DNA from 3 places in the Sedimentibacter sp. genome. Region 2 is predicted to be linked to each of the others. Evidence: riboswitches for the same ligand, from Rfam matches in the RefSeq annotation. Region 2 holds a riboswitch; each other region holds the start of a gene.

Region 1 (3,280 bases), 720 kb from region 2:
AATTTCAAAAATTATTCATTAAAATATTTTTGCAGATTTTTCCTTAAGCTTGAACCTTCCTACCATTTCCTTCAGCATTTGCGCCTGTCCCGACAGCTCCTGGCTGGCTGCCGCGCTTTCTTCCGAAGTGGCTGAGTTTGCCTGCACAACCTGCGACACCTGCATCACACCAACATTAATCTGCTCAAGTCCTGCTGCCTGCTCATGGGATGCATTGGCTATCTCTCCTACAAGATTTGCCATTTTTTCAACTTCCCTAACAATTAAGTCCAGCGAATTTGCAGTGTCTTTTGCAATCTTTGTGCCGTCTTCGGATTTCTTCATTGAGTTTTCTATGAGTGCCGTAGTTTCATTGGCTGCTTGTGCAGAACGGGCAGCCAGATTTCTTACTTCCTCAGCAACAACAGCAAAGCCTTTGCCGTGCTGTCCGGCCCGTGCAGCCTCAACGGCAGCATTCAGTGCAAGTATGTTTGTCTGGAACGCAATGTCGTCGATAACCTTGATGATTTTTGAAATGTCACCAGAAGACTGGTTTATGTCCTCCATCGCTCTGAGCATTTCCTTCATTTGTCTGTTGCCCTGTTCTGCTCCGTCCTTTGCATTGACTGCCAGCTCGTTTGCCTGGCTTGCATTTTGAGCATTTAGGCTCGTCTGTGCAGATATTTCCTCCAAAGAAGCAGTAAGCTCTTCGATGCTGCTTGCCTGTTCCGTGGCTCCCTGAGAAAGAGCGATGCTGGCTGCTGATATTTGGTTCGCACCGGCAGCAACCTGTTCGGAGGCATTTTTCAGATTCATCAGAACTTCATTGTTCTGATCTATCATGTCTTTCATGGCTTTGCCCAGCAGATCGTTTTCAGACCTAGCTTCGACTTGTACCGTCATGTCCCCTGACGCCATTATTTCAGCTGCTTTTGCCTGATTTCGTGTATTCTCTATCATTCTCTTGAAAGATTCCATAAGCATGCCTATTTCATCATGGTTGTTTGATTCTATTTCCAAATTTACGTTTCCAAGAGCCAGCTCATCAGACACTTCAACAAGCTTTGTGACAGGTCTTACAATGCTCATGGTAATTTTGAGACTTGTGATGACACTCAGAACCAATGATGCAACTATAATGATAATCAGTATCAGGGTTGTTCCGTCATATACCTTGTCAGCATTCTGCTTTTCTGCCTCTGCGCTGTCCTGATTAAACTTCACAAGTTCAAGCAATAAATTTGAAGCATCGTCAAAAGCCGCCTGTCCTTCACTTTCTGACAACGCCATTGCTTCTTCTGTCTTCATCTGTCTGCTGAGTGATATGATTTTCTCGTTTACTTTCAAATATCTGTTCCATTCATTCTCAACCTTCTCGATTATTGCACTGTCTGTTTCATTGCTTATAACCGTGTGGTAAAGCTCAATGAATCTTTGTATGTCGTTGTTCAGCTTATCCATATTCTTTTCATGTTCATTCATCTCTTCAGCCGTAGTTGACAATACATGCTGCAGCTCCTGAATTCTATAGTCGGAAGTCGACGTATTGATGGAATGTGCGTAATCAACGCTCGGAAGGCTGTTTTCTGCCATAATCACGGTGCTGTTATTGATTTTGCCAAGGGAAAATATTGAAAATATTCCTATACCGGCAAGGATTAAAGTTAGAACACCGAAACCTAATAAAAGTCTTTTTTTGATTGTTAGTTTCATTTTAATTCTCCTCCTTATTTTTGTTCAATTTAAGCTGAACAGCCGGCCCCCCTTGCTTGTTGCATCTTAAATCAAAACTATATAAAAAGCAGGCAATGTAAATTGCCTGCCAAAAAACGCTTCTCAGCTTTATATCAATGGCAACCTGACAATCATGGCATATGCTTTAGACTCATGGCTTTGCGTCTCCGCCTTTCGGCGGATTTGCTATTATCGTTGTTTTTATTATAATTAAAATATTTATATATATAATATAATTGCCATTAACAATTGTCAAGAATATTATTGCATTTTTGTAATAATAAAAAGTCAGGTATAACATTAATTTAAAAATAAATAAAGCATTTCCGAAATACGGAAATGCCTTTGATTATAACTGCTGGTACCTATGCTTTAGTGGTTGTTACTTTCAGTTTGAACCTTCCTACCATCTCCTTGAGCATCTGTGCCTGTTCCGTCAGTTCCTGGCTGGCTGCCGCACTTTCTTCAGAGGTGGCCGAGTTTGCCTGCACAACCTGCGACACCTGCATCACACCAACATTAATCTGCTCAAGTCCTGCTGCCTGCTCATTTGATGCGATGGCTATATCGCTTATAAGATTTGCTGCCTTTTCAACCTCATCGACTATTTTATTAAGGGCGGCTGCAGTGTTTTTAGCAATCTTGGTTCCGTCTTCAGACTTCCTTATTGAACTCTCGATCATGTCAGTGGTTTCCTTGGCTGCGTTTGCTGAACGGGCTGCCAGGTTGCGCACCTCATCTGCAACAACTGCAAAGCCTTTGCCGTGCTGTCCGGCCCTTGCTGCCTCAACAGCGGCGTTGAGTGCAAGTATGTTTGTCTGGGACGCTATGTCATCGATAACCTTGATAATTTTGGAAATTTCAGCAGAAGAACTGCTTATTTCGTCCATGGCCTTCAGCATTTCATTCATGAGATCATTTCCTCTGATTGCTCCGTTTTTTGCCTCTGCAGCAATCTTGTTAGCCTTATCTGCATTTTGGGCATTTAACTCCGTTTGTGAAGATATTTCCTCAAGGGAAGCTGTCAGTTCCTCTATGGAGCTTGCCTGTTCTGTAGCTCCCTGAGACAGGGCGATGCTTCCTTCTGAAATCTGTATGGCTCCTGAAGCCACCTGTTCGGCAGCAACGCTTATGCTTGAAAGCACTTCGTTGTTCTTGTCAATCATTTCCGCCATGGCCTTTCCAAGCATGTCCCCTTCAGACCTTGCTTCGATTTCAACGTCCAGTCTTCCTTCTGCCATTTTTTTTGCAACCATTGCCTGCGTCCGTATGTTTTCGATCATTCTTGCAAAGGCAGCCATCAGTCTTCCCAATTCATCTTTCTTGTCTGTGCTGACTTCCACATTTACATTTCCTGCAGCAAGCTCATCTGCAATTTCAACCATCTGATTTACGGGCCCGACTATGCTCCTGGTTATGGCAAGACTCAGCAGAATGCTTGCGGCAATTGCAGCTGCCATGGCAACAAGCATGATGACTACTGCCGAAGAATAAGTGTTGTCTGAAGCCTTGCTTTCCTGCTGCGCAATATTCTGGTTGTATTCAACAAGCTTGCCTAATGCCTTGG
Region 2 (3,280 bases):
TGTCTGGATCTGTGTCTTACCCTCAAGCATCCTTTTTAGCTGAGCTTCAAGCATCTCCTGTTCGCTGTACAGTTTCTGCTTCATACTTTCCACCAGCTTTGAGTATTCAGATGCATTGCTTTCAGCCTTGCTGGCTCTTTGCTGCTCGGCAGACATCTGCTGCTGCAGCTCATTGATGCTCCTTACATGCTGTTCGGCTTCACTTTCAAGGAACTCAATTTTTTTGTATATGTTCTCCAGCTCATCCTTGAAGCTGTTTATTATGCTGCTGGATACCCTGGCCTTTTCCAGTGTCAGCTCCTGCTCCGCCTTCTCGCTCTTGGCTCTTAATGTTTCAAGTTCGGTAATGTTATCTGATAATGTAGCTTCGAGGCTGAAAATCTTCTGCTTTGACATTTCCAGATACATGTTCTGTTTTTCATTTTTCGCTATTTCCTGTTCAACCTGTTCCTTTAGCTCCTGGCATGCCTTTATGAGCTTGTCGCATTCGACTTCTTTGAACATCATCCTGTTTTCAAACTCGTCAAGCTTTATCTTCATCTCGTTGTTGGTTTCTTCAAGCACCGACGCGTAATCCTTCACCTGAGACAGCTCAAGCATGGATTCTGACAGTAGCTTGTTTCGTTCCCTGCCTTCATCAGTCATTCTTTCCAGCTCTGCCTTAAGATTTGCCGAATCATTGTTTTCTTCAGACATCTCAGAAATATATTCTTCCAGCAGCTGATTTTTTTCCACCATCGAAGCAAGCTTTGCTTCAACTGCCCTGTTGTTTTCCTCAAGCTCAGAAGCGTAATCATTCAACTGGGACAGCTCAAGCACGGATTCTGACAGCTGTCTGCTTCGTTCCCTGCTTTCATCGGCAACCCTGTCCAGCTCTTCCTTAAGACTTGCTGAAACTGCGCGCTCACTTTCCAAATCAGAGACATGTTCTTCCAGCAGCTGGTTTTTTTCCATCATTTCAGCGAGTCTTGCTTCAACATCCCTTTTATTTTCATCAAGATTCGCAGCATAAGATTTTGCCTGCTCCATCTCCATGTTCGACTGTGACAATTGTTCTTCCAGCCTGTGACGCTCTACTGATTCATGCTGCATTTCTTCCTGCAGCTTCTTTATTTCCGCAATGCTTTCTTCTGTGAGAGTTTTCAAGGCAATATCCTTGTTCTTGCATTCACACATGTAGAAATTCAATTTGTGTTTTGAACTTTCAACGCTGTCCTGAATTGTCCTGAACTCTTCATCCTGTATTTCCAGCTTCTTCTTCAGGGCAAAATTTTCATCCATATATTTTTTATTTTCCTGTTCAAGCTTTCTGAACTGTCCTTCTATGTGTTCAATGTATTGGGCAACGTCCTCTTCATTTAAACCGCCGATAAGTTTTGGCCTGAACTGTTGTTTTATTGATTCATGGTTTACTCTGCGCTGGAGATCTTTTAATTCATCCATACCTGGTGCAGCATCCATACTTGACATAATCATTTCCTCCTTGGTATATAAACGGTTTAACGACTTCTTACAAGAAACTAAATCTGTCAGTTAAGCATCCCTGCTGTCATTTCAAATAAAAAAGCTGTATGCCAAAGCATACAGCTGAATAATCAACTCATCTCTCTTCGGCAACCTGGCAATCATAGTATAAACCTTAGACCCACGGCTTTGCGTCCTTGCCTTTCAGCAAGTTTGCTATTATCGTATCAGTATATACATTGTAATGCAAATTGCAAAAAAATGCAATTATAATAATGTTATGTTTTTGTAATTTTTTACCAAGGTGATTTTCAGGAAACTGTCCGCACATTACAAACAATCTGCAGTTCCCAATGCTTCTTACTTTTCGAAAGGAAATCTGAAAGGCAAACCAAGCACATCCCTTACGCCTGTCAAATCCTTCTGAACAGATTCAACCAGCAGAACTCCCTTGTCCTTTCTGTCAAGCCAGCACAGGTATTCCTTTTCTCCTGCCGTATAGATTCTGTCATGATTCTTTGCCTTCCTGGATTCGCGAAGCTCCCTGAGTATGCTGCCTGCAGTATTTTTAAAGACTTCAGCCCCCATGAACGCATCCGTGTCAATGGCCATGAAGAAGTGTCCCAGGCGGTAGGGAGCTTGGGAAAGCATCCTGAGGTAACTTCCTGCCTGAAGAGCTGCAGACATAATTTCAACGACGGTGGCATACCCGTACCCTTTGTGGCCTCCGGTTTCTTCCCCTATTCCTCCCAGAGGCGTAAGTGCCGCTGTATTGCTCGACAGTCCCAGGAGGATTTTACTGCTGTCTGTAATCGGGAAGCCATCCTGGTCGATAACGGCCCCCAATGGTGTATCCATTCCGCTTCTTTCGTAAAATTCTATCTTGCCCCGCTGGGTGATGCTGGTGGCGCAGTCAAGAACGAAAGGAAATTCTTCATCTGTGGGCATGGCAAATGTCAGCGGATTTGTTCCAAGCATATTTTCCACTCCGAATGTTGGAGCAATCGAAGGACGTGCGTTGGTGCCGGTTATGCCTATCATGTTTTCTTTTGCTGCCATCATGGCATAGTATCCGGCTATGCCGTAATGGGTGGAGTTGCGCGCCGCTACCATTCCCATTCCGTATTTTTTTGCTTTTTCTATGGCCATGTTCATTGACTTGTATGCCACAATCATGCCCATGCCGTCGTGCCCGTCAACTACTGCCGTAGTCGGTGTTTCCTTAACTACTTCAAAACATGTTACAGGGCTTTGGGCTCCCGACATGATTCGGTCGATGTATATGGGCTTGAAGCGGTTGCATCCGTGGCTGTCAATTCCGCGTCTGTCGCTTTCCATAAGGACGTCCGCGCAAATTTTCGCTTCCTCTTCAGGCACACCCAGCTTTACAAAAGCGCTTTCCATGAAGTTTCCAATCAGTTCCCATGAAACGTATACAAAATCTCCCATTTAATCCTCCTTTGGACTATTTCGTTTTCAGTTTGAATACAATAATTGCAGTCAAAATCAATACCAGGTATATGAAAAATGGAACCATGAACTCAAAAGATATGGGGTTATCAACAGACCTGCCTATGAACACGGATAAAATCATTCCCGGAGAAAGTCCCAGCAGCGTTCCTGCCAAGTAAGGAACATAGTCCATACCCGTAGAACCCAAAAACATACTCGTAAGGTCCAGGGGCGGTCCCTTTATGATTCTGACAAGAAAGCTGCTTAAAATGCTGTTGTCATTTTCAAATTTGACCACCCTGTCGGCGTACTTGTTTTTTTTGATCATTTCTGACATCTTGTGCTTCCCCAGGTACCTTCCCAG
Region 3 (3,280 bases), on a different contig from region 2:
CCGGTTATCCCAACGGCATATATCAGGACGACATCCCTTTTTACAGTAAAATACTGTCTATATGCGACGTTTATCACGCGCTGTCATCAGACAGGTCCTACAGAAAAACATGCTTTCCCAATGAGGTTATGGAGTACCTGATGGGTTGTGCTGATTCACACTTTAATTATGACATTCTTCGTGTTTTTCTAAAAAACATAGTTGCTTTTCCGGTTGGTACTTTTGTGAAGCTAAGTAACGGAATGATAGGTGTAGTAATAAAAAATTATGCGGATAACAACATGCGCCCCATTGTCAGAACCGTGAATCAGGACAACACGGTGGGAGAAGACATTGATCTTTTCGGGGATTACAGGTACACGAACACAACTATAGTAGATATGGCATACGATGCAGCTGCCATAGATTTCGTCAACATCAAATAAACAGATGAGGAGTAAATATGGAAAATAATATCGAATACATCGTAAGCGCGTGTCTGTGCGGCGAAAAATGCCGTTATGACGGCAAATCAAGCCTTTCCCAAAATGTTAAAAAGCTTGTTGATGATGGAAGAGCAATAATGGCTTGCCCTGAAATAGAAGGAAAACTTTCAGTTCCAAGACATCCATGTGAAATCAGCAGAAGCAGGATCATAAACGACCACGGCGAGGACATGACGGAAAACTTTATGGAAGGTGCTCGTAAGGTGCTTGAACTGGCAGAAAAGCACAACATAAAAAAAGCGATCCTAAAGGAAAAAAGTCCTTCCTGCGGCAGCAAATTCGTCTATGACGGCACTTTCAGCCGAAAGCTTGTAAAAGGTCAAGGCATTACAACTAAACTTTTAAGAGAACACGGAATCGAAGTTATCAGTGACGAAGACTTTTAACAAGACTATCAAAGATGCTTAACTGTTCCAAATCTTATGGGCTAACAGTACCGATAAAGACTTAATGCTTCCACTTAAATTTTAAATTTAATAAAAAATTTAGTTATTTATTTAGATTGACAAACATTACAATATTAAATATAATTATAGTTACAATTAATTAGCATGTGATAAAGGCAAACTCAGTGAAAGCTGAGGACGCAAAGCCACGGGCCTAAAGTCAATTCCAGGGCAGCCGGGTTACCAATATTGCGAATACTGAAATGTATAAGCTCTGTTTGGATACACCCCAGGCAGAGCTATTTTTTATATTCTCACCATATAAAATATGCTCAGGCTAATTAAAATTTTGTTAGATCATTCGAAAGGAATAGAGCTGATGATTAAAGTTAAACAAGACGGAAGCATTGACATGAGTGTATTAGAAATAAGCGACATAGTTGACATAAGCTTATTGCAGAAATTTCAGGACAATTTTGCCATAGGCATGAATTGTGCAAGCGTAACAGTTGACAGGGATGGAAATCCCATTACAAAACCAAGTTCCTACACACGATTCTGTGAAGGATACGTGCACGGATCTTCCATCGGAGACAGCAGATGCGCAAACTCCCATAACCGCATGGGACAGAAAGCCGCCAGCTCAGGCAGACCCTTTGTGGGACCATGTCACGCAGGGTTGATTGACTTTGCTGCTCCTGTCATCATTAACAATGAACTTTTGGGCACCGTACTGGGCGGACAAATTTTGTCTGACACTCCAAAAGAAGAATTATACCGCAAAATTGCACAGGAAATCGGCGTTGATGAGGCAGGACTTGTAAATGCTGTAAATCAGATTACAGTCACAGACATGGACAACATCAACGCTGCAGCCGAAGTGCTTTTTATCGTTGTCAACACGCTTGTTGAAAACGGTTACGCAAGAATCAAGCTGGAAGTTGTTGCAAAAAAACTCTCCAGCAAATTTATGGATATTGCGTCTGCATTTCAGGAGTTGGCTGCATCTGCACAGATAATCTCCCAGCAGCAGCAAGCGCTCAACAATGAAATTACACAGGTTGGAAAGGTAACAGAAGAGATAAACGACGTATTGAAGTTCATTTCTCAAATTGCCATGAACACAAAACTTCTCGGTTTCAATGCTTCAATAGAAGCTGCCCATGCAGGTACTGCCGGAAGAGGCTTTGCAGTTGTCGCAGATGAGATCAAGATCCTGTCCGATAAGTCAAAGGAAACAGCAGATAATATTTTAGAATTAACTGCGCAGATTAAAAAATCAGTAAATTCAACAACTGATCACTCACATGAAACGCTGCAGACTACTGAACAGCAAACAGCTGCAATGGAAGAAGTATCATCTGCCGTACAGGAAATTGTAAGCCTGGCTGACGAACTGAACAATATGATGAAATCAGTAAATTAACCACCAGAATCACTACAGCTTTCGCAATTTCTGCATGATCAATTGCTATACCAACCTTATTAATGTACAGCACACACCCCCTTCAGCTTTGCTGTCGGGGGTTTATATGCTGTCATGTGTCAATAAAGTCTTTTAAATACCCATCATGACCGCAATTACTATGAGTATAGCTTGAAGAGTAAACATCATAACAAACAAAGGCGTTATAAACTTATACCACTTGTCCATGCCTACTCCCATTATCCCACATTCCACAGCAACTGCTGTAGGCCAGAACATATTTGAAAATCCGTCTCCAAATTGGTATGCGGTAACTGCAACTTCACGGCTGACACCAATCAGGTCGGAAAGAGGAGCCATGATCGGCATCATGACAACAGCCTGACCTGAACCTGAAGGTATGAAGAAGTTTATCAGGTTCTGAACAACCAGCATTCCGATTGCGGATACGCTGTGTGGCAAATTCTGTATTATATTTGAAAGATACAATACAGCCGTGTCTATTACATTTGCTTGAGACATAATTACTTCAATAGAACGGGAAAGCCCTATCAATAATACACCGTAAATGGCAGTTGATGAAGATTCAACGAAAGCTTCCGCTATTTCTTTTGAACTCATTTTATTTAACAAACCTGTTGCAATCATCCATATTATGAAAAGTGCCGAAAGTTCCTGAAGATAAAAGCCCAGCACTCCAACCGTATAGGCAATTATAACTATTAAAGCCCCAAATCCAAGCAATGTAATCTTTTGCTGCAGTGTGAACGGCAGTTTCATAACCTCTTCACGGCTTAAAACACCCTTGTATTCATGTTGCTTTTCACCATATACGTAGCTTTTTGCAGGGTCCTTACGTATCCTTGCTGCATACCACATGACATAGGATATGGACAGCGCCATAAACAGAACAAATGCCGCTATCCTGAAAAGGGTAAGCTTTTGTGAAATAAGCGGAATACCTGCAATACTGCTTGCTATTC

The links. Region 2 has a riboswitch for cyclic di-GMP ahead of AAGU76_RS07240 (hypothetical protein). Riboswitches for the same ligand answer to the same signal wherever they lie in the genome.
Region 1: it holds a riboswitch for cyclic di-GMP, as region 2 does, so the genes downstream of both, AAGU76_RS10385 (methyl-accepting chemotaxis protein) here and AAGU76_RS07240 (hypothetical protein) in region 2, are expected to answer to the same signal.
Region 3: it holds a riboswitch for cyclic di-GMP, as region 2 does, so the genes downstream of both, AAGU76_RS16055 (PocR ligand-binding domain-containing protein) here and AAGU76_RS07240 (hypothetical protein) in region 2, are expected to answer to the same signal.

The regions. Positions count from the first base shown of each region.
Region 1 covers NZ_JBCFAS010000002.1:850,260-853,539, forward strand. Annotated here, with positions in the region: gene AAGU76_RS10385 (methyl-accepting chemotaxis protein) at 19-1,692, opposite strand; cyclic di-GMP riboswitch class I at 1,829-1,911, opposite strand; gene AAGU76_RS10390 (methyl-accepting chemotaxis protein) at 2,079-3,280, opposite strand, start outside.
Region 2 covers NZ_JBCFAS010000002.1:130,782-134,061, forward strand. Annotated here, with positions in the region: gene AAGU76_RS07240 (hypothetical protein) at 1-1,470, opposite strand, end outside; cyclic di-GMP riboswitch class I at 1,610-1,692, opposite strand; gene AAGU76_RS07245 (Ldh family oxidoreductase) at 1,825-2,913, opposite strand; gene AAGU76_RS07250 (VTT domain-containing protein) at 2,930-3,280, opposite strand, start outside.
Region 3 covers NZ_JBCFAS010000004.1:241,001-244,280, reverse strand. Annotated here, with positions in the region: gene AAGU76_RS16065 (HD-GYP domain-containing protein) at 1-425, shown strand, start outside; gene AAGU76_RS16060 (DUF523 domain-containing protein) at 443-871, shown strand; cyclic di-GMP riboswitch class I at 1,037-1,119, shown strand; gene AAGU76_RS16055 (PocR ligand-binding domain-containing protein) at 1,251-2,297, shown strand; gene AAGU76_RS16050 (TIGR00366 family protein) at 2,430-3,280, opposite strand, start outside.